3 regions of the Verrucosispora sp. WMMD1129 genome follow, and region 1 is predicted to be linked to each of the others. Evidence: riboswitches for the same ligand, from Rfam matches in the RefSeq annotation. Region 1 holds a riboswitch; each other region holds the start of a gene.

Region 1 (10,160 bases):
AGTGGGCCGGCACCGGGCGTACGGCCTGAGGCGCGACACCGGCCGGGTCCAGCCAGACCTGGACCGCCGGACTGGACGCCAACTCGCTCGGCCCGCCCACCGACTGCTCGCGCCGGGCCAGCATTGCCACGTCGACCGTGAACTCGAAGAGGCGCCAGTCGGCGTGCGGGGCGGCCCGCGCGGCGAGCGCCAACCGGGCGACCGTGGCGTCGTCGGTGACTGGCCGGGCGCGTCCGGCGACGTACGCCTCGTCGTCGCTCTCCTCCGGCGGAAACGAGTGCAGCGCGTAACGACCGTCGCGTTCCAGGTCGCGCCGCTTCGGTGAGTCGATCACGAAGCAGTAGAGACCGTCGTCGGTGATCACCGGAGAAACCGGGTGCACCCGGGGCCCGCCGTCGGCACGAACCGTGGCCAGGTAGCCGAAGCCGGGGCCGTACTGCTGCATGAGAAGGCGGATCCCGTCGGCGAGTCGAGGCTCGTCAGCGGCGAATTCGGTCCAGGAAGCCATGCCGACATCCTATCGAACACACGTTCGAAGCGGGTAGTCCGACACGCGTGTCACATACCGGCAGCTATGGTGTGGCGATGCTGCTCTCCGACCGTGACCTGGTGTCCGAGATCAAGGCGGGCACCCTGGCGCTCGAACCGTTCGAGCCCACGCTGGTGCAGCCCTCCAGCATCGACGTACGACTGGACAAACTGTTCCGGGTCTTCAACAACCACCTCTACACCCACATCGACCCGGCGACCCGACAGGACGACCTCACCTCCGCCGTCGAGGTGCCCGACGGCCAAGCGTTCGTGCTGCACCCGGGCGAGTTCGTGCTCGCCTCGACGCTTGAGGTCATCTCGCTGGGCGACCAGCTCGCCGGCCGCCTCGAGGGCAAGTCCAGCCTGGGAAGACTCGGCCTGCTCACTCACTCGACCGCCGGCTTCATCGATCCCGGCTTCTCCGGTCACGTCACCCTGGAGCTGTCCAACGTGGCCAACCTGCCGATCACCCTCTGGCCGGGCATGAAGATCGGGCAGCTCTGTATCTTCCGGCTCTCCTCGCCGGCCGAGCACCCGTACGGCTCGGCCGTCTACGGTTCCCGTTACCAGGGCCAGCGCGGCCCGACGCCGAGTCGCGCCTGGCAGAGCTGGCGCACCTGGCCCACCCGCTGACACCGCAGGGTCGCTGCGGGCGATGATTCACTGCCCGTGCCGCGACCGCCGCAACCGTAAGGGCCCGACGTCGTACGCTCCGAAGCCTCAGCCCGGCCGGCCGAAGCTGTGCACCGGGCCGCTGTCCAGTCGCTTCATCTTGACCGGCTGACCCGCCCGGGAGGCGTGCACCACCCAGCCACCACCGACGTACATGCCGACGTGGTGCAGGTCCCGGTAGTAGAAGACGAGGTCGCCGGGGCGCAGTGCGCCGCGACTGACCGACGCGGTGACCCGGCGCTGCCTGGCCGCGTTGTGCGGCAGTGCGACACCGGCCCGCGACCATGCGGCCAGCGTCAGCCCGGAGCAGTCGTACGCGTTCGGGCCTTCGGCGCCCCAGGAGTACGGCTTGCCGATCTGGGCGCAGGCGAAGGTGACCGCCTCACCGGCCGGTCCGCCGGGGTAGCTGGCCGGACAGGGCGCCGGCCGCAGCGGGCCACCGCCACCCTTGCCGTACGCCCGTAGCCGGAGCCGCTGCAACCGGTCGATTTCGGCGTCGATCCGTCGCCGCTTGTCTGCGAGATCGGCCTCGGTGCGGGCGAGCTGATCGATGGTGTGGTCCAGCCCGGCCTTGGCCGCGGCGAGTTCGTCGCGCAGTTCACTCGCGTGCCGGACGTCCTGCTGCTGCACGCGCGCATACCGGTCGAGCAGGCCGAGCTGCTCGACCACCTCGCCCGGCGACCGGCTGCCGAGCAGCGCGTTGACGGCCCGCACCTGCTCGCCCTTGTACGCGCCGGCAGCGAGCTTGCCGACCCGGTCCATCGCCTGGTCCACCTGGCGTTGCAGCGGCGCGATCCGAGCGGCCAGCGCGTCCGCCTCCCGCCGCTTGCCGGCCAGGTCCTGCCGGGTGGCGTTGTGCTGTTCGATGACGGGTTCGAGCCGGTTCCAGTCCTCGTCGATCCGGCGCTCGATGTCGGCGACCGTGGGGTCGGCCCAGGCCGCCGCCGCACCGCCGGTCAACATCACGGCGGTCGCGGCCAGGGCGGCGGGGATGCAGCGGTACCAGCGGAAACGCGGCGCTGCCGTCGGCCGGCCGGGCAATTCCGGACGCGGTGACGGCGGCCGCGGGGCATGGTCTGCCACCGGGCTCAGCACTCCTTCTTCCCATACCGCCTACCGGGTTAGCTGACGGGTTCGGGCGGGAAGGGGCGCCCTACCGTGACCCGCACGGATTCACCCCGGGTACCTGGTTCCCGGCTCGCTCACGAGCGATTCGGCGGTGTCGGACCGTTACCGCCCCGGATGGACGGACCTGCCAGCGGTCGACGATTGCCCAGCGTAGGGACGATCAGCGTCGATACGCAACACAACCACACCGTCACTGTGGGTGCTGACATCCGACAATGGCGAGGGCCCCCGTCGACTTGACCGGGGACCCCTCGGGAGATCCTGTGCGACCGCTCAGCGGGCGCTGGTGGCGGCTCAGCCGGGTCGGCGGAAACCGGCGAGCGGCATGGTCGTGATCGGCGAGACGTTTACCGGCTTACCGGCTCGGGCCGCATGCACCATCTGGTTGTTGCCCAGGTAGAGCCCCACGTGGTGCAGGTCGCTGAAGAAGAAGACCAGGTCACCCGGACGGGCGTCGGACCGCGAGATTGCCTTGCCCTCGTTCCACTGTGCGCCGGTGAAGTGGGTGAGCGAGATGCCGGCAGCCCGGTAGGCGTACTGGGTCAGACCCGAGCAGTCGAACGAGTTCGGGCCGGTGGCGCCCCACACGTACGGCTTGCCGACCTGGGCGCATGCCGTACGGATGGCGGTGCGAGCGGCATCGCTGACCACACCGTTGATGGTCGGGCAGTTGGTGGTCTTCACCGTGGTCACCGGCAGCGACCGTTCGAGCCGCTTGATCTCGGCGTCGATCTGCTTCTTCTTCGCCGCCAGCTGCTTCGCCTTCGTCTCCTGGTCGGCGATCAGGGCGTCGAGCTTGGCCTTCTGGTCGTCGTACTTCTTGCGGATCTTCATGACGCCTTCGAGCTCGCGGCGCTCCTGCGACGCGAGTCGGTCAAGGAAGGCCATCTGCTCGCCGAGCTCGTTCGGCTTGGAGTTGAGCAGCACAACACCGATCTCTTTGGACGGGCCGGTGATGTAGTACCGGGAGGCGAGATCGGCGACCCGGTTCATCGCCAGCTCGGTCTCCAGAGCCAGCGGCTGGATCTTCTTCTCCAGGCTCTTCGACTTCTGCTTGTTGACCCGCAGCTGGGAGCGCACCTTGTTGTACTGCTCGATTGTGGGTTCCAGCTTCTCCCACTGCTTGTCGATCTGGGCCTCGATCTCGTCGACCGAGGGTTCGGCGTACGCGGGGGCGGCGAGCAGGCCGGCACCGACCGCGGCGGCGGCGACGAGGACGACCAGCCCACGGGCGGCCCTACGCAGGCCACCCGGACGAGATCGCCCTGGCGCACGACGATGGAGGGGCATGGTTGCCACCGGCAGCGTCTCCTTTGCAGCCGACCACCGGGCGTCCCGCGAGCGGTAAGGGGCGGGGACAGACGACCCATGGCGGTCGGTGCCCAACATTAGGGAACGGTAGGTGGGGAATCAAGGCGACCAACGGCTCATTCACCTTTGCGCGACGGTACGCATACAAAGGGTGTCGACCAATTCGTTACAGTTACGTACGTCAATTAAAAACCGGGCGGGTGGCACTGGTTGAGGTGCCGCCCGCCCGGTGCGTTGAAGGCGGTCAGCCGGCCACCGGCGTGCTGTCCCCGGTGCCGCCGACCCGCTCGGGCTTGACCGACCGGAGCAGGACGCTGGCCACGTCGATCACCTCGACCTGCTCGCCGGCACCCTTGCCGTTGACCCCGTCGCTGAGCATTGTCGAGCAGAACGGACAGCCGACGGCGACCGTCCTCGCTCCGGTGGACATGGCCTCCTCGACCCGGTCCACGTTGATCCGCTTGCCGATGCGCTCCTCCATCCACATGCGGGCGCCACCAGCACCACAGCAGAAGGAGCGCTCGCTGTTACGCGGCATTTCGGTCAGCTCACCCTCGATGGCGCTGCCGAGCACCTCGCGCGGCGGGGTGAAGACCCGGTTGTGCCGCCCCAGGTAACACGGGTCGTGGTAGGTCACACCGCCGTCGACCGGCTGCACCGGGGTGAGCCTGCCGGTGGCGACCAGGTGGGCCAGCAACTGGGTGTGGTGCACCACCTCGAACTCACCGCCCAGTTGGCCGTACTCATTGCCCAGCGTGTTGAAACAGTGCGGGCAGGTTGCGACGATCTTGCGCTTGGTCTTCTCCCGACCCTCGAACGCTTCGTTCAGCGTCTCGACATTCTGTTGCGCGAGCATCTGGAAGACGAACTCGTTGCCGATCCGTCGGGCCGGGTCGCCGGTGCAGGTCTCCCCCTCGCCGAGGATGGCGAAGGAGACCCCCGCCTCGTTCAGCAGGGTCGCGACGGCCCGGGTGGTCTTCTTCGCCCGGTCCTCGAACGCGCCGGCGCAGCCCACCCAGAAGAGGTACTCGAAGTCCTCGACCTCGCCGACCCGGGGCACCTCGAAGTCGAGCCCCTTGGTCCAGTCCTCACGGGTGTTCTGCGGCGCACCCCACGGGTTGCCCTTGTTCTCCAGGTTGCGCAGCATCACGCCCGCCTCGGAGGGGAAGCTGGACTCGATGAGGACCTGGTAGCGACGCATGTCGACGATGTGGTCGACATGCTCGATGTCCACCGGGCACTGCTCGACGCAGGCGCCGCAGGTGGTGCAGGACCAGAGCACGTCGGGGTCGATCACGCCGCCGGCCTCGGCATCGCCGATCAGCGGCTTCTCCGCCTCGGCGAGGGCCAGCACGTCGACGTGGGCGAGCTGCGCGGCGGTGGCCTTCTCCTCACCGGTGAGGTCCTTGCCACCGCCGGCCAGCAGGTAGGGCGCCTTGGCGTACGCATGATCCCGCAGGCTGAGCACGAGCAGCTTCGGCGACAGCGGCTTGCCGGTGTTCCACGCCGGGCACTGCGACTGGCAGCGGCCACACTCGGTGCAGGTGCTGAAGTCCAGCAGACCCTTCCAGGTGAACTGCTCGACCTGGGCGACGCCGAACTGGTCGGACTCCGGGTCGGCCTCCTCGAAGTCGAGCGGCTTGCCGTCGCTCATCATCGGCCGCAGCGCGCCGAGGCCGGAGCCGGCCGAACCCGGCTTGCGCTTGAAGAAGATGTTGGGGAAGGCCAGGAAGCGGTGCCAGGCCACACCCATGGTGACGTTCAACGAGATCACGATGACCCAGGCCATCGAGATCGAGATCTTGACGAGCGCGGCGACGCTGACGCCGGAGTCCCAGGCTGGCAGCAGGGCACCGACCGCGTGACTGAGCGGGGTGGCCCAGGTGGGGTACTCGAAGTGGTCGGTGGCCACCTTGAAGCCGCGGATCAGAAAGCCCATGACCAGTACGGCGAGGACGACCGCCTCGACGAAGTAGCCCTGCCACATGGTGGAGCCGGTGAACCGCGACCGACGTCCCGCCCGATTCGGCCGGTTCGCCAGCCGGATCCCGATAAGGACGCCGATGCCGACAACGCCCAGAATTCCGATCCACTCGGTGACCAGCCCGTAGAGGGTCCAGCCACCGATCAGCGGCAGCCCACCGGTCGGCGAGACCACCTCGAAGTACGCCTCGAGCACCAGCAGCGACAGCACGATGAAGCCGACCATCACGAACCAGTGCGCCGCGCCCACCACGCCCCAGCGGAGCATCCGGGTGTGCCCGGCGGTCTCCGCCAGCATGGTCCTGGTGCGGCTGACCTTGTCGCCGGAGCGGGTCGGATCGGGCTGACCCAGCCGGATGACGGCCACCATCTTCGAGACCGCGCGTACCGCAAGCCACACCGCGACAGCGGTGATGGCGGCCGCGAGGATCGTGGTGACGATCTGGACGCTGCCCATTCGAGTTGGCCTCCCGGTCTGCTGCCTGTCGAGCGGCTCGGCGACCGGGGCGTCGGTGCGATCGTCGACCCACGCCGCCGCACCTCAACCTGATCGGTCGATGACCTCGCTCCGCTCGGTCATGCAGTGCAGCCTACGCGCAAGGTTACCCAGCAGTAACGTGAGTCATCTCGCACCGGGGGCCACGCTGCCCTGCGCACACCTTAGGAGGCCGACGGCACCGCCGCTCGGGCGGGCCGCCGGTGGCGCCGGACAGTCAGGGCGTTGAGCTGCGGTTCAGCGCCAGCGGGAAAGCACGATCAGGGAGGCGACCATCGCGCCGAACCCGACCGCCAGGTTCCAGTACCCCAGCTCCATGACCGGGTACTCCTGCTCGGAGAGGTAGTAGACCACCAGCCAGCCGATGCCGAAGACGATCAGCGACACCGCCAGGACCGGCAGCCACACCGGGCTGGGCTTGTTGGTGGCCGCGGTCGTCGCCGTCGGGCGGACGTCCGTAGGCGGGGTGTACACCTTCTTCTTGCGGACCTGAGACTTGGGCACGGCGCTCTCCAGAGGGGTTACGACCTCGTCCGGCCTGACAACCGGGCGCGAGGGCGACGGTCCATGGCCAATAATGTTCGACAGCTAGCGTAGTCCGGAAGACCCGTCCGATCCACGAATGAGGTGAGACCGGTACCGGGCAGCACCGGAAAACCGGGCAGCACGGCCGGCGCCCCGCCCACACCGGGTGGCGTCGGAGCGCGATGACGAGGGAGACTGACCCGTGGAGTACACATCCGGCGCAGCGTCGTGGCAGAAGGCGCTGCGACGACTCGTCGCCGGGTTGCTGCCTCGACGGCCACGTCAACGCCGGCCGTTCTGGTCGGTAGGCGTACCGCTGATCGCCCTGGCGGCCGGCCTGCTCTTCACCACGACGGCCACGACGGCGGGCGGCACCGCTCTGCGCGAGGACCGCCGACCCCAACTGACCGAGCTGATCGAGGACCGCCGGGCACAGGTGGCGGCGAACGAGGAGCGGGCCGCCACGCTGCGCGGGGAGTTGGAGAACCGGACGGCCGTCCTGGCCAACTCCGACGGCCCGATCAGGGAACAGCAGCAGCGGGCCAACGCCAGTCGGGCCGCCGCCGGCTTCACCGCCCTCACCGGTACCGGCCTGACCGTCGAGCTCAATGACGCACCGCAGCTCAGCAACCTGCCCGAAGGGGCCTCCAACGACGACCTGGTCGTCCATCAGGGCGATGTGCAGGCGGTGGTCAACGCGCTCTGGGCCGGCGGTGCCGAGGCGATGTCAATCATGAACGTGCGCGTGCTGGCGACCAGCGCGGTACGCTGCGTGGGTAACACCCTGCTGTTGCACGGCCGGGTGTACTCCCCACCTTTCAAGATCGTAGCAATTGGCGACCCCGCCGCACTCCGGCAGGCCCTCGCCGCTTCCGAGGGAGTCCGGTGGTTCAGGGACGCGGTCGACAACTACCAACTCGGTTACTCAGAGACCCCAGGCACCGTCACGGTGCCCGCCTTCGAGGACTCCACCACCCTGCGATCGGCGACGGTGCCGGCGGTGCCGCAGTGAGCGCGCGGTGAGCCCGCAGTCCGACGGTCGGCACCGCGACCAGACCGACGAGCCCACCGCCTTCATCCCCAAGGTCGAGCGGGGTGGGTCCACCGACGCCCGCACGACGGGGTCCTGGCCCGACCCGGTGCTACCCACCCGGTCCGGGCCGTCCCAGGCACCGCACGATCCGCGGCCGACCGCAGCTCCGCGTCCGACCGATCAGGCTTCGGCCGAGGGTCGACCGCCGGACGGCCAGCGGCCGACCAACTCCGGCCGCTTCGACGGCGCCGCCGAGACCACCTCGCCCGTCGGCGGCCGGTGGGACGCACCAGCGCCGACGGACCCACCTGCCCGGACCGCTACCACGCCCGGCGTTCCGACCGGCTGGAGCACACCTGCGGGGCCGGAGCGGACCACCGCGCCGACGGCCGACCGTCGGGGTGCCGGCCCCCGCCAGGAGCAGCCGACCGCACCCGGACGTTGGGACACCGCCCCGGCCACCGACCGCCGGGCGAACCAGTGGGACGCTGCGGCGGCCACCGGGCGTAGCGCCAACCAGTGGGACCCGGCACCGAGCGGGCAGCGTGCGGTGGATCCCGACCGTACGGCGAACCAGTGGGACGCAGCGCCGGGTCCGGCTCCTGAGGCCGCCGGCCGGCAGCCGGACGCGACAACCAACGACCAGTGGCAGGGCGTACCCCTGCCGTCGGGTCAGCCGGACATTCCGGTGGGGCCCACGCCGTGGCGCGGAGCCTTCCAGCCGTCCCGGAGCGCGGGCGATCGGGAGCAGCCGAGCGGCACCCGCCCGGCCGACACGGACGCCGGCCACGCCGGTCACCCGAGTATCACCGGCACCGCCGGCCGGCCGGGCTGGACGGACCCGGCCGACACCGCGGCCCGACCGGGCGTCGGCCAAGCCGTCGGCACCCCGCCGCCCTGGCCCGGTGCCCAACCCCAGACGCCCGGTCCGAACCGGTCCGGCACCGGAACGGCGCAGCCCAGCGGCGGCCGGACCTGGCCCAGCGGCGAGCAGCCGAGACAGCCCGCCGGGACCACGCCACCTGCCGCTGTACGGCCGGCCACACCACCGTCCGATTCGTCACCACAGCCGTCGCAACCGGTGCCCGCCCCGCAGTTCGGGGCACCCTACGGCGCGCACCCGCCGCGTCCCGGTGCCGGGCAGCCTGCCGGCGCAGCGCCGACACCGCACCCGCCGTACGTCGGACCGGCAAGCAACAGCGGCCCGGAGCGGTCGTCTGATCCCGGGCGGCCGGTTCCGTACGGCCCGGCGACGCAGCCGGCGAAGGCTGGCCAGGACAGCTCGGCACCGCATGTGTCACGCCCCGCGCCGGCCGGCCAGGACCGGCCCGCTGGCAGCGGTCCGCCGTACCCGGTGCCTGGTCAGCCACCGGCCACACCGTCCCGGTCGACCGAGGGGCGACGCTCGCCCGGTGTGGAGCCGCCACGGCAGTCGACGGACCACGCACCCGGCCAGGGTGACTGGTCCGGTGAGGGGCCGACCGCGTTGATGCCGAAGGTCGGCGACCGTGCCGGCTCGGCTGATGGCGGCCGGGCGACGGAGCCGACCCGGGCGACGAACGGCCATCCCGCCGCCGCGGCCGTCCCGGGCAGCCCGGCGGCCACGGACCGTCCGGTCAACGCCACCTCGGGTCAGCAGGCCCGCCCGGCGGCACCCGGCCAGCCGACCGCACCGGGGCAAGCTTCCGCACCCGGCCAACCGTCCGCGCCGAGCCGATCGGCCGACCCGGCGGCGACCGCCCTCATCCCGGCGGTCACCGGGGCGCGGCCGAACGCCGTGCCCGCACTGGACTCGACCGCCCTGATGGGTGCCGTACCCCGGCCGCCCAAGAGCGAGGAACCGTCCGACGGTGCCGACCAGCCCGTCGAGGCACCGAAGCCGCGGCGCGGCGACCGGGTGGTGCAGCTTCGCGCCCACCAGACGGGCGAGGGCTACAAGAGCGTCTACTCGGAGCTGACCCGCCCGTCGCTGTGGTCGAGGGTGCGTACCGGTCTGCGGTTCAGCGGCGAGTTGCTGATCACCTTCGGCCTGGTGGTGCTGCTCTTCGCCGGCTACGAGATCTGGGGCAAGTCGGCGATCGTCGACGCCCACCAGGGCGAACTGAGCGAGCAACTGGCCCAGGCGTGGGCACCCGAACCGGTGACGGACCCGACGGTGTCGGCGTCGGCCAGCCCGTCCGCCAAGCCGAAGCCGGCGGTGCAGGGCACGCCGATCGCCGGCCTCTACATTCCGAAGTTCGACAAGGAATGGATCGTGGTCGAGGGCGTCGGCCAGCAGGACATCCGGTACGCCCCGGGCCACTACCCGGACAGCGCCATGCCGGGCCAGGTGGGCAACTTCTCGGTGGCCGGGCACCGGAACCGGGCCACCTTCTGGCGGCTTGACGAGCTGCGCGAGGGCGACCCGATCCTGGTCGAAGGCCGGAACGAGTGGTATGTGTACCAGGTGACCGAGAGCCTGATCGTCAAACCGACGCAGGT
Region 2 (10,160 bases), 1.9 Mb from region 1:
CCGAGCGGGCCGCCGCCGCGCTACCTCCCGCGCTGGCCCGTCGGTTCGGCTCCACCGACTTCTGGGGCCGGTGGACCCGCGTCGAGTGTCTGGCGAAACTCGCCGACGTACCGGTGGCCACCTGGTGGCATCGGCACGGCTTGGAGGTGCCGTCCGGCACCGTCTGGCTGTGGCGCACCCTGCCGCTGACCGACCTGGTCGTCACCGTCGCCTTCACCCCCACCTCCACCCACCGCGTCGACCGTGTCGACCGCGTCGGCCCAGATTCGCGCACCTTCCCGGATGTTGCGGTGTCCGGCGCCGGTTGAGACCGCACCATCAGGGAAGTTGTGCGGGCTCCGGCGCTTCCGAGCGGCCGCTGGTGCTGCGCAGACTCCAGGCGATGGACACCGCGATCGTCGCCACGATGACGCCCAGGGTGACCGGGATGGGGAGCTTGCCGACCGGGGTCTCGGACAGGATGAGCTTGACCCCGGCGAAGGCCAGCAGCACCGCCAGGCCGTAGTGCAGGTGCACGAAGCGGCGCAGCAGGCCGGCGAGACAGAAGTAGAGGCTGCGCAGCCCGAGGATCGCGAACGCGTTAGCCGTCCACACGATGAACGTGCTTGTGGTGATGGCCAGGATCGCCGCTACCGAGTCGATCGCGAAGATCAGGTCGGTGGTCTCGACCGCGATCAGGACCACGAACAGCAGGGTCGCGACCCGCCGGCCGTCGACCCGGGTGAAGAACCTGTCGCCGTGGTAGGCCGGATCGGTCGGCACGAGCCGGCGGACCAGCCGGACCACGGGGTTACGGTCCGGTGGGGTCTGCTCGTCGTGCCGGAACGCCATCTTGTAGGCGGTCACGATGAGGAACGCACCGAACAGGTACGCGGTCCAGAAGAACGTCTCCAGCAGCTCCGCGCCGACGAAGATGAACACGAACCGGAACACCAGCGCACCGATGACTCCCCAGAAGAGGACCTTGTGCTGGTACGCGGCGGGAACTCCGAAGTAGGCGAAGATCATCGCGAAGACGAACACGTTGTCGATGGAGAGCGCCTTCTCGATGAGATAGCCGGCGAAGTAGGTGCCGGCCACGTCGCCGCCCTGCCATGCCCACAGGATCACCCCGAACAGCAGGCCGGCGGCGATCCAGATTCCGGACCAGGTCGCGGCCTCGCGGAAGCCGATGACGTGGTTGTCACGGTGCAGGAACAGGTCGATGGCCAGCATCGCGGCGATCGCCAGCATCAGCAGGGCCCAGACCCACCAGGAGACAGACACCGGAGAGACCTCTCGTCCGGCCGGACCCGTCACCGGGCCCGGCGTTGTCGGACGAAGGTCTCCCCGGCCACCTGTGTGGTGGCCGCGTCACCGGGGCCCGGATGGGCCGGGCCCGTACTGACGGTGGCGCGCACTGCGTCGGGTACTCCCCCTCGAACTACGTTTCATTATTCACGAAGCATGCTTCGTGCGTCAAGACCGCGCCCCCTCGTCCGGGCGGTCGACCTTGATCGGCTGGCCGTCGCGGGTGGCACCGAGCACCGACCAGCCACGCAGCGCTGCCAGGAATGGCAGCGACTGGGAGAGCAACTCGTGGACCAACTCGTCGTCAGCCGCTGGTTGATCGAACTGCGCCCCCAGCTTGTCGACCAGCCGGGCGTGCAGCCGCCGTAGGACCTCATCGGGATCCGCGTCGTCCGCTGCCGGCTCGCTGCTCGCCGGAAGCAGATGACGGCCCAGGTAACGACTGGTGATGGTGTCCTGGAGCCGCAGCAGGGCGTACGCCAGTTCCTCCGCCCGGGGTCGGAGGCCGCGCCACGGTTCGCACCTGGCAGCCAGCAGCGCCGCGACGGTGACGGCGGCCATCTGCTCCAGGGCGGGCTCGATGTCGTAGTCCCGGCGGCGGGGCCGGTAGGTGAGGGCGACCAGCGGATACCGGCGAACTGTGTCGTCGACCTCCCGCAGGCTCGCCGCCCAGGCCATGCACCGCTCCCGGGCCGCGTCGACCCCCTCGTCGGTCAGGCTCCGGGCGAGCAGGCCCACCCCGTCGGTGCCGCGCACCTGGTCGTAGATGGTAAGCGCGAACCGGTTGCGGACCGCCAATCCGGTGATCAGCTCGATGAGATAGGTGGCCAACGCGGCGAAGAAGCCGAAGCCGAGGGCGGCGGCGGTCACGGCGAACAGCTTCTGCGCCCCGGTGTCCGGGGTGAGGTCGCCGAAGCCGAGTACGGTCAGCAGCCCGGTGGCGTAGTAGAGGGCGTCGACGAAGCCGGCCGGCCCGTAACCGGCGACCCGGTGGTAGCCGTCCAGGCTCGGCCAGACGACGAGCGCGACCCCGAGCGCCAGCGGCCCGAGCCAGGCGAGGAACGTGCCGGTGACCAGGATCGGTCCCGCCCAGACCAGCGGCGTGCGGCGAGGCGTACGACGTCGGCCGGCGGTCAGCGACGAGGCTCGCCAGACCAGCCGCCGGACCGTACGGGCGACCGGTCCCTCGGCGTCCGGATGCAGCACGGTGAGCCAGACGTCGACCACCACCACGGCGATCAACGCCAGGCCCGCCGCCACCGCCACCAAGGTCATACGCAGAGGTATACCCCTCCGACGGAAACCGGCACCCTCAGATGAGGTCCCAGCTCAGCGCGGTGCCGCGCGCCACGTCGGCGGTGAAGCGGCGGCCCAGCACCCGGTCGATCTCCACCGGGGGGAGTCCACCGGCCGGTCGGATCGAGCGGACGTTGTGCACGGTCACCTCGTCGCCGGCGCGCACGTCCGCCACCACGTACAGCGAGCGCCGGAAGCGCAGGCCCTCCTGCTCGGCCGGGGTCGGCCCGACCGCCGTGCCGCCCAGTGCCGCGTACGCTCGCTCCGACTCGACCACCAGGGCGGCCAGCTCGGTGGGGTTCAGGGAGAAGTCGGAGTCCACCCCGCCGTCGGCCCGGTCCAGGGTGACGTGCTTCTCGATGAAGCAGGCGCCGAGCGCCACCGAGGCGACCGGCACCCCGATGCCCGGGGTGTGGTCGGACAGGCCCACCGGCACGCCGAACGCGTCGGCCAGCACCGGAATGCGGCGCAGGTTGCTGTCGGCCGGCGGCGCCGGGTAGGAGGCGGTGCAGGCCAGCAGGATGATCCCGCCCGCGCCACCGTCGCGGGCGGTGCGTACGGCGGCGTCGATCTCGGCCAGGGTGGCCATCCCGGTCGAGATGACCATCGGCTTGCCGGTGGCCGCGACCAGCCGGATCAGCGGCAGGTCGACCAGCTCCGACGAAGCGATCTTGTACGCCGGAGCGTCCAGTTCCTCAAGCAACTCCACGGCGGTGGAGTCGAACGGGGAGGAGAAGACGGTCAGCCCGAGGGAGCGGGCCCGCTCGAAGATCGGCCGGTGCCACTCGTACGGCGTGTGCGCCTTCTCGTAGAGCCGGTAGAGGTTCTGCCCGCCCCACAGCTCGTGCCCGCCGGAGATGCGGAAGTCCGGCGTGTCCACGTCGATGGTGATGGTGTCCGGCCGGTACGTCTGGAGCTTCAGCGCATGCGCGCCGCTGGCCGCGACGGCATCCACGATGGACAGTGCGCGGTCCAGGTCTCCGTTGTGGTTGCCGGACATCTCGGCCACCACGAAGGGGCGCTCTCCGGTGCCGACCAGATGCGACCCGATCTTGAACGTCATTCCGATCCGTTTCCGTGCGTGCTTACCAAGGTGCGGTCCTGGGCCGGGCTGCCCGGTGCCGGGTCCGCCCCGCTCGTCGCGGGATCCCCGCCGGTGCTGCCGCGTAGCCGGCCGGCGAGCCGATGGGCCCGCCGCAGCGCCGCGTACGCCAGGTAGCTGTCGCGGCCGACCAGCCGGTGCTTGAGCCCCGACACCCCGCCCGGCCGGGGGTAGCCGCCGCGGGGCAGGTACGTGCGGTAGTGCGCGGCGACCCGGCGGAAGAAGTCCCGGCGCAGGTGCGGATGCAACCGGTCGTCGTGACCCACCACCACCAGGAAGTGGTTCACCATCAGGTCGAACAGTTCCGCGTGCCAGCGCCCGTCGGGATGCCGTTCACGCAGCCAGGCGAAGAGCCGGTCGTACTGCTCGAAGGAGTCGAAGTGCCGGCCGCTGCGCGTCGAGGTGATCGCTCCCTGGCGACCCTGACGGTACAGATAGCAGACCCGGTCCAGCACGCTGATCCGCTCCGCGCCGATCAGCAGCGGATGGCTGAACGGGATGTCCTCGTACCAGCCGGGGTGGAAGCGCAGCCCCAACTCGGCCATGAACTCCCGGCGTACCACCTTGTTCCAGGCGGTGTGCTGCACGCGCAGCAGATGCGGCCGGTCGGCCAGTCGCACCACGCCGGGGGTCGCGCGCAGCAGCCGGCTGCTGGCGTCCACCTCCTCGCGCCCACACTCGTGCACCCGCAGGTGGTCGACCATCATCACGTCGGGGCGGTCCACCCGTAGCCGGTCCAACACGGCCGGGATCGTCCCGGCCGGCAGCCAGTCGTCGCTGTCGACGAACCAGACGTACCGGCCGGTGGCCACGTCCAGGCCCGCGTTGCGGGCCGGCCCGAGGCCGACGTTGCGGTCCAGGTGCAGGACGCGCACCCCGGGATGCTCGGCGGCGTACGCGCGCAGCAGTTCACCGCAGCGGTCCGGTGAGGCGTCGTCGACGGCGACCACCTCGACCTGCGCCGCCTCGTCGTCCGGGACGTCGGCGCGGATGGAGTCCAGGCACTGGCGCAGGTACGCCTCGACGCCGTAAACCGGCACGACGATGCTCAGCAGCGGCGTCGGCGTCGGCGGTGTGACCACCCGGAAACCTTCGGCCACCCGGGTTGACGAACCTGGAACCTGACGTGGCCGGGCGCGGTGAAGTTTTCGAACAGCCGATGAGTGTCAGGTTAACGGCGGGGCACTTGGTGGTCTGAAGGGTCGCCGGTGATCGATCTGGACGAATGCCGCGGTGGGCGGTGCTCCGGAGTGCGGCAGACGGCCGAGCCAGGCAGTTGTCTGCCAGCTACCCGAGGTAGGGTGCCCGGCGGGCCACGAGGAGATGGGCGTGCGGGTGACGTGGTCGAGAACCGGGAGGTGGACATGACGAGCTCTACCCTCGCGGCGTCGGCGACCACCCCGAGCGAGCGTACGGACGCCCACCGCCTGCCGTCGCTTACCGGACTGCGGTGGATCGCCGCGCTGCTGGTCTTCGGCTTCCACGCCGGCACCATGCGCATCATCGCCGAGCCTGGCCCGCAGGCGGTGGTGGGCGAGATCTTCACCCTGGGTCTCTCCGGGGTGCAGTTCTTCTTCATCCTCAGCGGCTTCGTGCTGGTCTGGTCCGCGCGGCCCGGTGCCTCCCGCCGCCGGTTCTGGCGGCGTCGGTTCGCCAAGATCTATCCGAACCATCTGGTGCTGTGGGCGCTGGCCATGCTGGCGATGCTCTGGTTCGCCGATCCGATCAACCCGGTGGCGGCGCTGGAGAACCTCCTGCTGGTGCAGGCCTGGGATCCCCGACCGGGCCACTTCTACAGCGTCAACAACGTCAGTTGGTCGCTCTCCTGCGAGCTGTTCTTCTACCTGTGCCTGCCGCTGGTGCTGCCGGCGGTGCGGCGGGCCCGACCGTGGCTGCTGTGGGCCGTGGTGATCGCGGTGCCGCTGCTGATCCTGGCGCTCTGGCCCGGGCAGGCACTGGTGCCGGAGTCGGATCGCTGGTGGTTCGCTCAGGTCTTCCCGCTGGTCCGTTCGCTGGAGTTCTGGATGGGCGTGGCCGCGGCCGAACTCATGCTGCGGGGCCGCTGGCGGGGGCCCGGGCTCCCTGTGGCCAGCCTGATCTTCGTCCTGACCTGGGTGGCGGCCTCCCAGTGGATCCCGGCCGAGTTCTGGGCGGCGCTGCTGGCGGCGGCGTACGTCCTGGTGATCGCCGCGGCGGCCGACGCGGACGTGCACGGGCGGCGCTCGCCGTTGCGCTCCCGGACGATGGTCTGGCTCGGCGAGGTCTCTTTCGCGTTCTACCTGGTGCACGTCTTCGTGATCATGACGATCCTGCGGTCGACCGGCGACTGGGGCACCGGCCTGCCCGGCTGGTGGGGCCCGCTCGCGGTGATCGGATTCCTGCTGCTCACCCTGGGGCTGGCCGCTCTGCTGCACCGGTACGTGGAACAGCCGATGATGCGTCGCCTGGCCCCGTCCCGACCGTCGGCGGTCGGGCTGCCCCGACAGCGGGCGTCCCGGGGCGGTGCGGGCCCGGCCGGAGACGTCGAGCATGGCTCGACCGTCCATCACGGACAGTGAGCTGACGGTAGCCTGACCTGCGCGTATCGACGTTCCCGGCGACGCGCCGGGCGGTTCGACACGCCCGGTGGCTGGTGCGTCCCGGGCGGTCGTGGCGGTAGCGTGACGGGGTGCTTCCTGCCGCGCCCACCCGTCCCTTGTGGTGGTTGGCGCGCTGGGCCGCGCGGCTGCTGACCGGGCTCGCGGTCGCCGCCGCCTTCACCCTCGGCGCCTGGGCCCTGCCCGGCCACCCGGCTCCCACTGATCGGCCCGCCGCCCCGGCACCGCTGGCCGACCCCGCCGTGGCACCGGCGTCCGCGGGCCTGGCCGTGCCCTTGGACTTGGCCGCACCCCTCGACCCGTCCGCCACTCTCGATCTGGCCGCCGCCGACCCGACCGGGGTGTCCGCGACGCAGCCGCCGGCCTGTGGTCGGCCCGGGCTGACGGTGCTCGGCAGCGTCGCTGCGGGCGTCACGCGGGGGCCTACGGCCCTGGTCGAGGGCGTCCGGGCCGCCCGCGCCCCACCGCACGCCTGATCCCGGCGACACCGCCCGCCTGATCCCCGGCGACCTTCCGTCGCGTCCGCACCGCTCGGGGCCGCACCCGCGCCGAGCCCCTGCCAACCCGTTGCCGCCAGCCGCGCCGTCGGTGCTCCCCAGCACGAGGGGCACCGGCACGAGCCGCGACCGCGCCGCAACGCCATCCGCGAACCGCCGCCGGCACGGCCACCGTCGCCGTACCGATTTCCCGAGGTGCCGACATGGAGAAGACAGTTCTCTACCAGTTCCTGATCGAGGTGCCACGCGCCGCCGCCATCTGGTCGGTCCTGCTCGTCCTGGCGTTGGGCGTACTCACCGTGCTTGTCGCCCGCCCGGAGCCGACCGGGCCAGTGGAGAAACCCGTCGACGAGGACGCGCTCCGCGCCGCGACCGAAGAGGCCGACCTGCGCCGATACGCGGGCGAGGTGGCGGTCGCGGCAGCCGGTGCCGGGCAGAACGCCGAGCGACGCCGCACGGCATGGCGGGTGGCCCAGACGGAACTGGACCGCGCCTGGGCCGCGTACGACCAGGCGGAGGCCGCCGCCCGCCGGCTGGCCGGCGTCGTCGGACTGCCGACCCCGCGCACCCCCCGGACCCCGGCCGAGTACGCGGCCCGCGAGCGCTGGCTGCGCCGGGCCGCGATGGCCGCCCACTGGCGTGGCGACCTGACCGCCCGTCAACTCAGCGATGTGCTGGCGGGCCGGTCCGGCTGGGATCCCCGGCGGCATCCGGCCGAGCAGGAGGTGGTCCTCGCCCGGGTGGTGCGTGACAACCGCCTGGCCGCCTATCGATCGGCCGCCGAGCGGGAGCAGGACCTGTGGCGGGCGGCGGAACTGGCCACCGAGGCGGCCCGCGCCCTCTCCGCCGAGGCATACGCGGCCGCTGAGCGACTCCGACCGAACCGGCTGCCCGTCTCCGGTCGGGTCACCGCCGGCCGGCGCGACCTTGTCCCGCGCTGGCGTCCGGCTCGGCTTGGCTGAAATTCCGTGAGCTGGGTCACATGGGCCGGAAATTCGGTCACTGTTCGTAGGCGAGGCGATTACCGCAGCAATCTCCGTCGAGATTTCCACCAGCCGTCCGGTTGTTCCCTGAAGGTGCCCGGAATGCCGTCGGTCCCATTGAGCGACGCCAGTTCTCCGATACCCGAAAATTGCCGCCACGGATCATGTTTAAGCAGGTCAGGGTGGGTTGGCTTCGAGGTGACCGGCCAGTAGTGTCAGCGCGTCCGGTGCGGTAACCGATCGCAGGAAGCGACGCCGTACCGACCCGCTCAATCGTGAACCTCACGAACCGGGGACCCACTGCACCACTGGGGTGAATCCGCGAGTCTCGGCCCGCGGTAGGGCGTCTTCCCGCCCGAATCCGTCAGCTAACCCGGTCGGCGGTGACGGAAGGAGTACCAACCCTCGTGCAGTCCGATGTGATCCCCCTGTTCCCCCGCCTCCACGGCACCGCGGTGCCCGTGCTCGCTGGCCCGACCGCCGCGAGCTGACCCCGGTCATCGCCACCGCCCGGGTCTCCGGGCGTACCCCTCGAACGGCCTCGTCCCGCTCACCCGGGCGGTCGTCGGCGCGCTGATGCCGACCCGACCGCCGGAGCCGGTGTGCCGTTCTCCCCTCAGCCCGTGGAGGAACCGTGAAGCACACCCTTTCCCGCCGGCTCCGCCGGCTGGTCAGCGAACGCACCTATCAGCTCGTTGCCGGATCCGCCGTGGCCCTCGTCCTGGCCACCGGCACCGGAGCCGCCCTCGCCGGCACCGGGAACACCCCGGCACCCACGCAGGCCACGACCGCCGCCGCCGAACTGCGCAGTGACACGGTGGTCGCGCCGAGTCAGGCGGAGGTCGCGCCGACGACCGCCGCGCCGAGCAGCGCGGCACCCAGCAGCGCCGCGCCGGCCAGTGCCGCGCCGGCCAGCGCCGCCGCCTCGCCGTCACCGAAGGCCACCGCGGACCCGGACCTGGCCAGCAAGAAGGCGGCACCGAAGCCGCCGGCCTCAGAGGTTCTGGAGTACGACCACCAGGCCCAGATCAACGGCTACTACTGCGGTCCCGCCGCAGTGCGTAACGCGCTGAGCGCCGCCGGTGTCGCGCGCAGTCAGGACGCCCTGGCCAGCCAGCTCGGCACCACGTTCGCCGGCACCAACTCGGCCGAGGACACCACCCGCGTCCTCAACGCCGTCGTCAAGGGCGACCCGTACGAGACCACGATGATCCGTGGCGGTGCGGCCACCCCGGCCCAGATGGACCAACTCCAGGCGGACGTCGTCGCCGCCATCACCGACGGGCGAGGCGTCGTGGTGAACGTCGCCGGTTCCGTCACCGACACCGACGGCCGCTGGCACTCGTTCCCCGGCGGCCACTACATCGCCGTGGTCGGCTACAAGGACTCCGGGCGGCTGGTGAGGATCGCCGACTCGGCGGACGCCTCGTACCCGTCGTACTGGCTCAGCACCATCGATCTGGCCAACTGGGCCGCCACCCGCGGCTACTCGGCCTGATCATCGTCCCGCTGCACCCGGAAGCCCTCGGCCCGTTGGCCGAGGGCTTCCGTTTCGGGTACGTCATGCTGGTTGTCGGGTCGACGTAGCTCGGGGTTCGTCAGGCGTGCGTGCGGTGCTGCTTCGCCAGGCCGACGAAGCTCGCCCAGGCGGCCGGTGTGAAGGCCAGTGTGGCGGCGTCGCGGTTCTTTGTGTCGCGGACCAGCACGATGCCGGGCAGGTTGTCGGCGACCTCCACGCAGTCGTTGCCGCTGGACCCGCTGCGGGTCGACTTGCGCCAGGTCGCGCCGTTCAGATCCATGGCTTCACAACATCCTTCATGCGCTCGATCGACTGGCGGCCGGACAGTGCCTCGTTGCGCACCGTCTCCCACTTCGACAGCAGGACACTCAGGTCGTCGTCCTTGTCGACCAGGACGCCGCCGAGTTGGGTGTCCAGATTACCCACCCAGCCGCCGTCCGCGCCCCTCGCCAGGATGAAGGGGCCGGTCAGTCCATCGTGCATGGCGACGCCGGTGGGCACCAGGTGCACGCTGATGTTGGGCCGGGTGGCCAGCGCCATGAGGTGGTGCACCTGCTCGACCAGCACGTCCTTCAGCTCCTCGTCGACCCGCCGCAGCACCACCTCGTCGATCACCGCGATGAGCTGGGGCGGGTCGTCCTGTTCCAGCACCGTCTGCCGGGCCATCCGGTTGGCCAGCCGCCGCTCCACCCCGGCCTCGGTCAGCGCGGCGTCGGTCCGGATCACCGCGCGGGCGTAGCGCTCGGTCTGGAGCAGGCCCGGCACCAGCGTCGGCTGGTAACAGCGGAGCTGCCGGGCGTTCCGCTCCGCCTCCAGGTAGGGCAGGAACCACGCGGGTTGGCGCAGCACCTCGGCGGTCCGCAGCAACTCCTCGAA
Region 3 (10,160 bases), 430 kb from region 1:
CATGCACTGGCGGGGCGACGCCTTCACCACGGAGGAGAAGCTGCGCAACTTCCTCTACTACGAGCGACGTACGGTCCGCGACTCGTCCCTGTCGGCCTGTACCCAGGCGGTGCTGGCGGCGGAGGTCGGCTACTCCGATCTGGCGCACAGCTACCTGCGCGAGGCCGCGCTGATGGACCTGCACGACCTGAACGAGAACACCCGCGACGGGGTGCACATGGCCTCGCTCGCGGGCGCCTGGATCGCGCTGGTCGCCGGGTTCGGCGGCCTACGGGACCATGACGGAACGCTGTCCTTCGCGCCCTGCCTGTCGAGCCGGCTCAACGGCCTGTCGTTCTCGCTCCAGTGGTGCGGGATGCGGCTGCGGGTCGACGTACGCGGCCACGACACGACGTACGCCCTGCACCACGCCGCCCCGGATTCCGTCATCGAGCTGCGGCACCACGGCAAACCGGTGCGCGTCACCTGCGACGAGCCGGTGACCGTACCGAATCCGCCGCCGCGTACGGACCTGCCGATGCCGGAGCAGGCACCCGGTCGGGCACCCCTGCTCCGGCTGCCGGAGAACCCGGCCTGACCCGGCTACGCCGCCGTCAGATGGGCTCGCCCTGGGAAGGGCGGCCGGTGGCGTCGTGGGGCGTCCTCGCCCGGGGATCGTCGGCCGAACGCGCCTGGGCCGCGTCGTCCGCCCAGTCCCGTCCGCGTTTGTCGCCCTGTTCCCGCCGTTCGCGTTCGGCGGCGGACTGCACAGGCTCACGCTGGTGATGCGGCATGACGGTCCTCGCGATCTGTCGGCGGCGCCGGTGACGCCGGTCCGTCTGCGGTCGCCCGTCGGCTACCCGGCACCCCCCGACGCAAACCCGCGCCCAGGGCGACCGCCGGGCGTGTCGTCGGCCGAGCCGGGTATCCGGCAGGCTGAGTCGGCCACTGGGGGGCGAGATGGACGTACGCGACGAAGCGGTGACGATCCCGGCGAGTGAGGTCCTGCTCCCGGCCGATCTGCTGGTGCCGGCGGAGCCGGTCGGCGCGGTGCTGTTCGCGCACGGCAGTGGCAGTTCCCGGCACAGTCCACGCAACGTGGCGGTGGCTCACCAGCTCAATCGGGCCGGGTTCGGCACCGTCCTGGTGGATCTGCTCACCCCCGCCGAGGACGAGGTGGACGCGGTCACCGCCGAGCTGCGCTTCGACATCGGGCTGCTGGCCGACCGCCTCGCCGGGATCGTGGACTGGCTGGCCACCGAGCGGCCGTTCGGGACGACCCCGGTCGGCCTCTTCGGCGCGAGCACCGGGGCAGCCGCCGCGCTGGTCGCCGCCGCGCGGCGGCCGGACCTGGTCCAAGCTGTGGTGTCCCGCGGTGGTCGTCCAGACCTGGCCGGTTCCGCGCTGGCCCAGGTGCGCGCCGCCACGCTGCTCCTCGTCGGCGGTCTCGACGAGCAGGTGATCACCCTCAACGAGCAGGCGCTCGATCAGCTGACGTCCCAGGCCGAACTGCGGGTGATCCCCGGCGCTACGCACCTCTTCGAGGAGCCGGGCACCCTGGACCAGGTCGCCGAGGCCGCGGCTGACTGGTTCCACGACCACCTGCACCCCCAACCCGCCTCCGCCTGAGACCCCCACCCGTGGTCCTGTTCCCCAGCCCGGCCCCGGCCCCCGGCCCCGGTCGAGGGTGCGGCCCTCGCGGGGGTCGCGACATGCGGCATGTCGGGTCATCCGGTCGGCGTGAGGGTGCGACATGCGGCATGTCGGGTCCGTGGGTCGGCTTGAGGGCGCGCGACTCGGGGCATCTCCTGTCTGCGCGGTTGCCGGTGGAGTCGCGGTTTGCGGCATGTTGGCCGCTGCGGTCGGCGTAAGGACACGGTTTGCGGCATGTTGCGCTTTCCCGTCGGGTTGACGGCCCGACATGCCGCAAGCTGATGCCGAGCGCCGAGCGCCGAGCGCCGAGCGCCGAGCGCCGAGCGCCGAGCGCCGAGCGCCGAGTGCCGAGTGCCGAGTGCCGAGTGCCGAGTGCCGAGCGCCGAGCGATGGGGACGTCAGGTGGGCTCGGGGGCGGGTCCGGACGACGACGGTTCGGAGGGTGATGGTGCGGGGGCTGTGGTCGATGGGCCGGACGGAGGCGTTCTCGATGGGGGTGAATCGGGTGCCGGCGGGCCGGACGCCGAATCGGAGGCATTCGCGGCGGCCTGCCGTTGACGTTGCACGCTGTCGATGACCCGCCAGGCGACGGCCGTGATCGGGACCGCCACGAAGGCTCCCGCGATGCCGGCGATGAGGGTGCCGGCGGTCACCGCGACCAGGATCACCACTGGATGCAGCCGTACCTGGCGCTTCATCACCAGCGGCTCCAGCAGGTTGCCCTCGATCTGCTGAACGGCGATCACGGCGGCCAGGGTGAGCAGGGCGGTGGTCGGCCCGTTGGCGGCCAGGGCCACCAGCACCGCGACCGCGCCGGCCACGGTGGCACCGACGATCGGCACGAACCCGCCGATGAACGTGATCAATGCTAGTGGGAACGCCAGCGGCACCCTGAGCAGAACCAGCGCCAGGCCGATACCGATGGCGTCGATGGCCGCGATCAACATGGTGCCCCGGCTGTACGAACCGAGGGTGTGCCAGCCGACACGGCCCGCCTCGGCGGCGATGTCCCGGTTGCGCCCGGCGGCCCGGCGCAGCGTCCATTGCCACATCTCCCGGCCGTCCTTGAGCAGGAAGAACAGCAGCACCAGGGCGAGCAGGGCGGAGCCCACGACCTCGGCCACGGTGCGGGCGCTGGCGACCGGGTCCACCTGCTGCTGGCTGATCGCCTGGCGCAACTGGTTGAGCAGGCTGTCGAGCTGTGCGTCGCTGACCGGCAGGGTGGAGGTGACGAAGTCGCGGGTGCGCTCCAGCCCTTGCCGCAGTTCCTGGCCCAACTCGCTGAACTGGTCGGCGGTCAGACTCCACACCAGTGCGCCGACACCGCCCAGGATGCCGAGCAGGAAGAGAACGCTGAGCAGAGCGGCGAGCGCGGCCGGCAGGCGCAGCCGGCGGAGCGCCAGGTTCACCGGATCGAGCAGCGCGGCGAGGAACAGGGTGGCGGCCAGGGCGATGGCCAGCGGGGTGACCAGCAGCGTGATCCGCGCCAGCAGGTAGAGCCCGGCGGCGATCACCACCAGGCAGGCGCTCCACACCACGGCGGAGCGGACCAGCCAGGGCAGGGCGGCCCAGGTCTGGCGCGGCCCGGCACCCCGCAGCGCCGTCTCGTCGGGCTGGTTCCCGCCATCGCTTGCGACCACGTCGGCCCTCCTCAATGTCCGGCGAGGTCGGTACCCGGTCGACGTCCTTCCGACACTAATTGCCGGCGACCGGGTGGGAGGGCGTTCGGCTATCAGTACGCGGCGACCGGTGCCCGGCCGACGACCGCCGGGATCTCCCGGGTCTGCTCGGCGGCAGCGGGTGTGGTCAGCGGAAGGAGCGACTCGCGTTCCGTGGCCGCCGGCATCAGCGCGGCGGCTGCTTCCTCGCGCAGGCTGCGGGCTGCGGCGGCGGCGAGTTCCGCGGCCCGCCAGGTCGCCTGCTCCCGTTCCCGGGCCGCCCGCTGCCGGGCGAGCAGGTGGTCGCGTACCGCCCGACGCAGCATCAACTCCTGCTCCACCGGGTGCAACCGGGGATCCCAGCCGCGGTGCGCGAAGACGTCGCTGAGCTGCTCCACCGACAACTCCCGCCGCCAGTACGCGTCCAGGGCGGCCCGGTGCAGCCAGCGCTCGCGGTCGGCGTACTCGGCGGGGGTGCGGGCGGTCTTCGGCAGCGGCATGCCGGCGGCATCGGAGAGCCGGCGTACGTCCGCCTCCGCCGCCTCGTACGCCTGCCACGCCTGCTCGGCCTCGTCCTGGGCGGTGAGCCATTCGTCGCGGCGGTGCCGGGCCGTCGCGTCGGCCCGCTCCGCCGCGATCGTGACCTCCTCGGCCCAGCGCTCCTGGTCACGTCGTTGCTCGGCGTGGTCGGACCGGCTCGGCAGCGCGGCCTCGCGGATGCGGGTGCCGGCGTCGAAGCGGAAGAGTCGAGGTCGTAGCAGCAGGCCGGTGACGGCGAGCGTCACCACGCCGAGCAGGCCCAGCCAGATAGCGGCGGCGCGGGGCGCGTCGAGCAGGACGGAGGAGAGAGCGGTACGCATCATCAACACCTCGCGGTCGGGATGAGTCGTCGACTGTGATGGACGCGGGTTGTGACGGCGGGTCTGATGCCGGGGCACGGCTGATGCCGCGGTGGCCGTTGGGCCCACCGGGCATCTGGCCGGCGGAGCGGCGGCGTCACCTGGCTCGATCGGTCGAGCGGACCGCCGTCGGTCAGGCGGTGGGTGGGCCGCGACGGGTCGGCTCGCCCGCCCGGACGGCGGGCACCGGGGCGGCGCGGTGATCGACCTGGGCGGCATCGGCCGGCTCGGCGTCGGTACGGTCGGGCCGCAGCGGTGCGCCGGTGGCCGGCGCCCGCCAAACCTGGCCGGCGTCGACCGCCTGAGCGGGCTCGACGATGGGCTGGACGGCCGACATCGCGGTGGATGGCGAGCCGCCGACGACCGTGGCGTTCGGTGGTGGTACGGCGGTGGGCCGGGCCGGCGGATCGGCCGCGACGGCCCCACCGACACCTACGGCTAGCACCAGGGTCGCCAACGCCAACCGGGTCAGCTCACGAAGTGCGCACAGCATTGCCGGCCACAGTGGACGGGCGAATGCTGGAGACGACACGGGATCCAACCTATCCCGCCGTCGGCCTGATCGCAGCGCGGCGATCCTTGCGGGTGGGTGAAGCGCGCCACGTCGTCTGATCAGGACTGGTGCCGGCTCAGTGGTCGGCGGTGTCGGTCACCTGCCCCTTGGTGAAGAGGGCCAGCAGGTCACCCACTTGGTGGTCGGCCTCCGCCGGGTGGCGGAAGCGCCCGGCCGGGTTGAGGGTGTACTCGTTGCGCCGGCCCACCCGGGTGCGGTGCAGGTAGCCGCCCGCCTCCAGGTCGGCGACGATGGCCTGAGCGGCACGTTCGGTGACGCCGACCTCCGTCGCGACGTCGCGTAGCCGGGCGGTGGGGTTACGGGCGATGGCGAGCAGGACGTGCGCGTGGTTCGTGAGGAAAGTCCAGTTCCGTGCGCTTTCCCGTCCGTCAGTGCTCGCCATGCCCGCCATCGTATGACCTGCCGTTCGAGTACCCCGGCCCGCGTCGTTACCGGCCTCGGTTCGGCCGAGCGCAAGCGTCGACTGATGTATGAAATGCATATCACGTATAGCTTGACGTGCGTTATGGCGCGTGTGACCGTGATGGCAGCCCGTGACCAGCGCCGGCCGGGATGACCAGGCATTCCTCCCAGAGATGAGGTGCAGCCGGATGAGTCGACCCGGAACGCTCGGTCCCCAGCCCGGACCGGACCGCGAGTTGCTCAGCGCGGATCTTCCCGGCGCCCCGCAGCGGGCCCTCGCCGAGTTGCTCGCCGGGAACCGTCGGTTCGTCACCGACGCACTGCGGCATCCCAACCAGAACGCTGGGCGGCGGGCCGCCGTCGCGGCCGAACAGCATCCCTTCGCGGTGATCGTCGGCTGCTCCGACTCCCGGCTCGCCGCCGAGATCATCTTCGATCGCGGGTTGGGCGACCTCTTCGTGGTTCGTACCGCCGGGCACACCGTCGGGCCGGAGGTGCTGGGCAGCGTGGAGTACGCGGTGGCCGTGCTGCGTACGCCCCTGGTGGTGGTGCTCGGCCACGACTCGTGCGGCGCTGTCCAGGCGGCCCGCGAGGCACTGGCCACCGCCACCACGCCGCCCGGGCATCTGGGCGCCGTGGTCGACGCCGTGGTGCCGAGCCTGCGCCGGGCGCAGGACGCCGGAGTGCACGACCTGGACGGCATCGTGGACATCCACATCGCGCGGACCGTCGAGACGATGCTGGCCTCCTCCACGACTCTCGCCGCGGAGGTGGCTGCCGGGCGATGTGCGGTGGTCGGCATGTCGTACCGACTGGCCGCCGGTGAGGTGCGGGCGGTCGCCGCGGAACCCGCCGCACTCGGCGGTGCGATGGCGACCGCGCCCTGATCCCGCGACCTGTCGCGAGGAATGACGCCGGTCCGGGTACCGGCAGTCGGCGACCGCGTCCGACGGTGACCTCCGGAACGACGAGGGCCGTCCCACCACGGTTGGCGGGACGGCCCTCGGTGCGTCGTGTGAGCGATCAGAGCAGCGACACGTGTACGTGGTCCGTGTGGTTGGACGGGCCACTGTAGGAACTCCAGCGCTCGGTGGCCGCGAACCAGATCTGCCGGTTCCAGATCACGTAGTAGACGCCCAGTCGGTCGGCGTTGCGGACCAGGAAGGCCGCCAGGTTGTTGCCGTAGATCCGGGTGTCGTTGTTGTGCCACGGGCTGAAGCCGCTGTTCTGCAATGACCAGTCACAGGCCCGGCCCTTGGGGTGCTCGAACTTGTCACCCGGACGGAAGCAGCCGACGAACCGGTTGAATCCGGCTCGCTTGACCTCCTTGTACATGTGCAGCGTCCGCGGCGTGATGCAGCCCGACGTGGTGGGGTCGTTCTGGCTGCACGACTCGGGCTTCCAGCCGCCGTCCGAGGCCCGGTTCGGCGCGATCCGGGCCACCGGCGAGGTGGCGTCCACCAACCCGCCGGTCAGGCCGACACCACCGACCAGTCGGAGGGACTTCTCCGCCTCGCTCTTCTTGCGCGCCATGTCATTTGTCAGCTTCTTCTGCTCGCGCACCTCGGCGTCGAGCGCGAGCTTGGCCTGCTCGGCGCGGAGCTTGATCGCGTTGACCTCGCCCAGTTTCTTGTCGTTCACCAGGTTCAGCTCGTCCAGCGCCGAGGCCCGGTTGATGAACGAGTCCGGTGCACTGCTCTGCAACAGCATGGCGATCGCGCCGACCCGGCCCGTGCGGTACGACTGGGTGGCGATCTGAGCGACCTGTGGCGAGAGTGCGTCCAGGTCAGCCTGAGCGGCGCGGACCTCAACCGCCAGTCGGAGTTGCCGCTTCTTGGACTTCTCCAGCTTGGCCTTGGCCTTGGAGTAGTCCCGGGTGGTCGCCTCGATCAAGTCGTTGAGCATCGGCGGGTCGTCGTCGTGCTCCGCTGGTTTGGGGTCGTTCGGTGCGGCCGTCGCCGGCATCGGACCAGCGAAAACGGCGAACGCGGCGAACACGGCCACCACGGGCGTCAACCAGCGGCGTAGGGGTGCCGTCACTGTTTTCCCTTCCATCGACCGCCGACCGGGTTAGCTGACGGGTTCGGGACGGAAGTGGCCCCTACCGCTTTCGCGGATTCACCCCACGTACCTGGGTCCCCGGCTCGCCTGGCGGCGATTGGGCGGCGGCACCGCAGGCGCCGCTGCGCGCCTTCGGCGGTGACCGGCAGTGAGGTTACCTGACAGTCCATCTGTGCTTCTACGCCCCGAACCCGACTAGATGCGTCATTTCGTAATCGCTTTGAGTGACCAGCGACACGATTACGAGCCGCGTATACAGGGGCGGTCACGTTGAGGAGTGTCACCATGTGGTGTCCGTGCTCCTGTCCGGGTCGGGCCACCTTGGAGGGGTGGCGGGGGACGTGTTTCGGGTGGGTGGGGTGCTGAGGGCGTGGAGCGCCTCGGCCCGGTCCGTTGCCGGCCGGGGAATCACGGGGGTGGGCTCACCGCCGCGGACGTCGGCGTCGCCGCGCCCGGCGGTGCTGACCACCGCAGCCAGCGCGGTGGTAAGCGGTACCGCGGCGATCAGCCCGAGCGTGGCGACCACGCTACGAACGATCTCCGTGGTGAGGAACTCGCTGGTCAGGATCTGCCCCAGTGCGCGGGAATCCGCGGTCAGCAGAAGCAGGAGGGGCAGCGAGGCGCCGGCGTACGCCAGCACGATCGTGTTGACCACCGAGGCGATGTGTGCCCGCCCGACCCGGGTGGCCGAGCGGTACAACTCCCGGCGGGAGAGGTCCGGGTTGGCGTGGCGCAACTCGTTGACCGCGGCGGCCTGGGTGACCGTGACGTCGTCGAGTACGCCCAACGAGCCGATGATGATGCCGGCGAGCAGCAGACCGTGCAGGTCGACGTCGGCCCGGAACATGGACAGGGTGGTGGCGTCCTCGCTGCCGAAACCGGTCAGGTGGGTGGCCCCGGTCGCGGCCAGCCCGAGCAGTCCGGTGAGCACCAGACTGGCGAGCGTGCCGAGCACGGCCACCGAGGTCTGGGCGGATATGCCGTGGGTCAGGTACAGCACCACGAACATGATCAGCGAGGCGCCGACGATGGCGACCGCGAGCGGTGGCTGGCCGGCGCTGATGCCGGGCAGTACGAAGGTCAGCAGGATGGCGAAGCTGGCGGCCAGGCCACCCAGCGCGGCCAGTCCGCGCAGCCGCCCGAAGGCGACGATGGCGGCGGCGAAGAGTACGGCCAGCCACACCAGCGGCTTGCCGCGTTGGTGCTCGGCGATGTTGTAGGTGCTGACCGTCGGATCCTCCGGGTCGATCAGCGAGACCAGGATGATGTCGTCGTCGACCTCGACGCGAGGGGCGCCCGGCCCGGTCGGGATGGGTGTCTGCACCTCCTGCCCGGCGTCCGGTCCGGTCTGCACCCGGACGGTGACCGTGCCGCAGGGGCCGTCCGCAGCCGTCGGAGTCCCCTCGGGTACCACCGGGTTGGGCGGGCATGGCTCACTGACCACCCGGGTGACCGTGCCGTGGTAGCGGGGGGTGTCGTCGGCGGCCTCGGGGCGCGGGGCGTCCCGGGGCCAGAGCACGATGGCGGCGACCAGGGTGGCGATGAAAAGGGGGACCACCGTCACGACGAGGATCCGCCGCACCCCCGGCGGGGTGGGCGGAGCGGAACGGGTGTGGTCGGCGCCCATTCAGTGTCTCCCAACGATTTCAGGGCTGAGTACGTGTCGATGGGCGAGACGGTTCAGTGCCGCCGGACGGCGGTGTGGAAGGGCAGCCCGAATGGCCTGAGCGTGGCGGGGTGGCTGCGTACCGTGAGCTGCGGACCCGCTCGCGACGGCCGTGCGGGCGTACGCCTGACGGCGACCTCGGGCCGCGAGGCACGGATTTCGGCTGGCCATCGTGTGCGAATGGTAACCAGCCGGACCTGTCGACGCCTGTCGCGAGGGTGCGTCGGCGGGTCGGGTCAGCCGCGCTTCATGAGCCGGCCCACGGCGGCCATCATCTCGGTCGCCATCTCGTCGGCGCGCCCCTCGGCGGCGCCTTCGTGCATGCAGTGCCGGGCGTGCCCGTCGAGCAGGCCGAGGGCGACCTTGTCCAGGGCGGCCTGGATGGCGGAGATCTGGGTGAGCACGTCGATGCAGTAGCGGTCCTCGTCGACCATCTTCTCGATGCCGCGCACCTGACCCTCCACCCGGCGCAGGCGGGCGAGGAGCTGGTCCTTGCTGGCGGTGTAGCCGCGGATCGGCGCGGGTGTGCTCATGCCGGCAAGAATAACCTACCCCCAGGGGGTATGGTACGGTCGGTGCGACGGATACCCCCTGCGGGTATCCGGGTGGGTGTTCGGCCCACCCTTCCAGAGTGGTGAGGAGAGTTCCATGGTCAGCACGACGTACCAGGTGCAGGGCATGACCTGCGGGCACTGCGTCAACGCGGTCAGCACCGAGATCGGTGCGATCGAGGGCGTCAAGGACGTTCAGGTGGATCTGGCCGCCGGTCGGGTCACCGTCACCAGCGACCAGCCGCTCTCCGACGACGCGGTGCGTGCCGCCGTGGACGAGGCCGGATACGAGCTGGCCGGCGCCTGAGCCGGCCGGCGCGCGGAAACCGAGGGGTCAACCATGAACACGGCGACGAAGCTGAGCGGCTTCGTGCTCGGCCTGGCGGCGGTGTTCGGCGCGGCGTACGGGGTGGGGCAGCTGACCGGCCCGGTGACCGTGGTCGCCGCCGGCCACGACAGCGAGGGCGCCGGCCACGGCGGTGACGCCCGCGACGAGGGTGACGCCGGGCATGAGGAGGCGGCCGGGCACGAGGAAGGAGCAGCCGGGCACCTGCCCGGTGGCCTGCTCGTTGCCGACCGTGGCTACACCCTGGTGCCGGTCGACGCGCCGCCGGGTGAGTTCGCGTTCCGGATCACCGGTCCCGATGGCCGTCCGGTGACCGGGTACGACGTCACCCACGACGAACGGATGCACCTCATCGTGGCCCGTCGCGACCT

The links. Region 1 has a riboswitch for cyclic di-AMP ahead of O7624_RS15315 (NlpC/P60 family protein). Riboswitches for the same ligand answer to the same signal wherever they lie in the genome.
Region 2: it holds a riboswitch for cyclic di-AMP, as region 1 does, so the genes downstream of both, O7624_RS06470 (C39 family peptidase) here and O7624_RS15315 (NlpC/P60 family protein) in region 1, are expected to answer to the same signal.
Region 3: it holds a riboswitch for cyclic di-AMP, as region 1 does, so the genes downstream of both, O7624_RS13080 (hypothetical protein) here and O7624_RS15315 (NlpC/P60 family protein) in region 1, are expected to answer to the same signal.

The regions. Positions count from the first base shown of each region.
Region 1 is NZ_CP120741.1:3,289,045-3,299,204, forward strand. It holds gene O7624_RS15305 (pyridoxamine 5'-phosphate oxidase family protein) at 1-508, opposite strand, end outside; gene dcd (dCTP deaminase) at 586-1,164, shown strand; gene O7624_RS15315 (NlpC/P60 family protein) at 1,252-2,286, opposite strand; cyclic di-AMP (ydaO/yuaA leader) riboswitch at 2,299-2,432, opposite strand; gene O7624_RS15320 (C40 family peptidase) at 2,626-3,636, opposite strand; gene O7624_RS15325 ((Fe-S)-binding protein) at 3,887-6,082, opposite strand; gene O7624_RS15330 (cell division protein CrgA) at 6,359-6,625, opposite strand; gene O7624_RS15335 (DUF881 domain-containing protein) at 6,849-7,658, shown strand; gene O7624_RS15340 (class E sortase) at 7,666-10,160, shown strand, end outside.
Region 2 is NZ_CP120741.1:1,425,044-1,435,203, reverse strand. It holds gene O7624_RS06510 (hypothetical protein) at 1-308, shown strand, start outside; gene O7624_RS06505 (TerC family protein) at 319-1,266, opposite strand; gene O7624_RS06500 (potassium channel family protein) at 1,459-2,565, opposite strand; gene pseI (pseudaminic acid synthase) at 2,603-3,655, opposite strand; gene O7624_RS06490 (glycosyltransferase) at 3,646-4,770, opposite strand; gene O7624_RS06485 (acyltransferase) at 5,053-6,246, shown strand; gene O7624_RS06480 (hypothetical protein) at 6,357-6,761, shown strand; gene O7624_RS06475 (hypothetical protein) at 6,986-7,744, shown strand; cyclic di-AMP (ydaO/yuaA leader) riboswitch at 8,022-8,163, shown strand; gene O7624_RS06470 (C39 family peptidase) at 8,400-9,263, shown strand; gene O7624_RS06465 (DUF397 domain-containing protein) at 9,364-9,564, opposite strand; gene O7624_RS06460 (helix-turn-helix transcriptional regulator) at 9,555-10,160, opposite strand, start outside.
Region 3 is NZ_CP120741.1:2,854,576-2,864,735, reverse strand. It holds gene O7624_RS13120 (glycosyl hydrolase family 65 protein) at 1-577, shown strand, start outside; gene O7624_RS13115 (hypothetical protein) at 594-773, opposite strand; gene O7624_RS13110 (alpha/beta fold hydrolase) at 940-1,608, shown strand; gene O7624_RS13105 (AI-2E family transporter) at 2,031-3,272, opposite strand; gene O7624_RS13100 (hypothetical protein) at 3,365-4,153, opposite strand; gene O7624_RS13095 (hypothetical protein) at 4,323-4,721, opposite strand; gene O7624_RS13090 (helix-turn-helix domain-containing protein) at 4,819-5,154, opposite strand; gene O7624_RS13085 (carbonic anhydrase) at 5,354-6,052, shown strand; gene O7624_RS13080 (hypothetical protein) at 6,189-7,205, opposite strand; cyclic di-AMP (ydaO/yuaA leader) riboswitch at 7,209-7,340, opposite strand; gene O7624_RS13075 (YibE/F family protein) at 7,507-8,853, opposite strand; gene O7624_RS13070 (metal-sensitive transcriptional regulator) at 9,129-9,425, opposite strand; gene O7624_RS13065 (copper ion binding protein) at 9,541-9,750, shown strand; gene O7624_RS13060 (hypothetical protein) at 9,784-10,160, shown strand, end outside.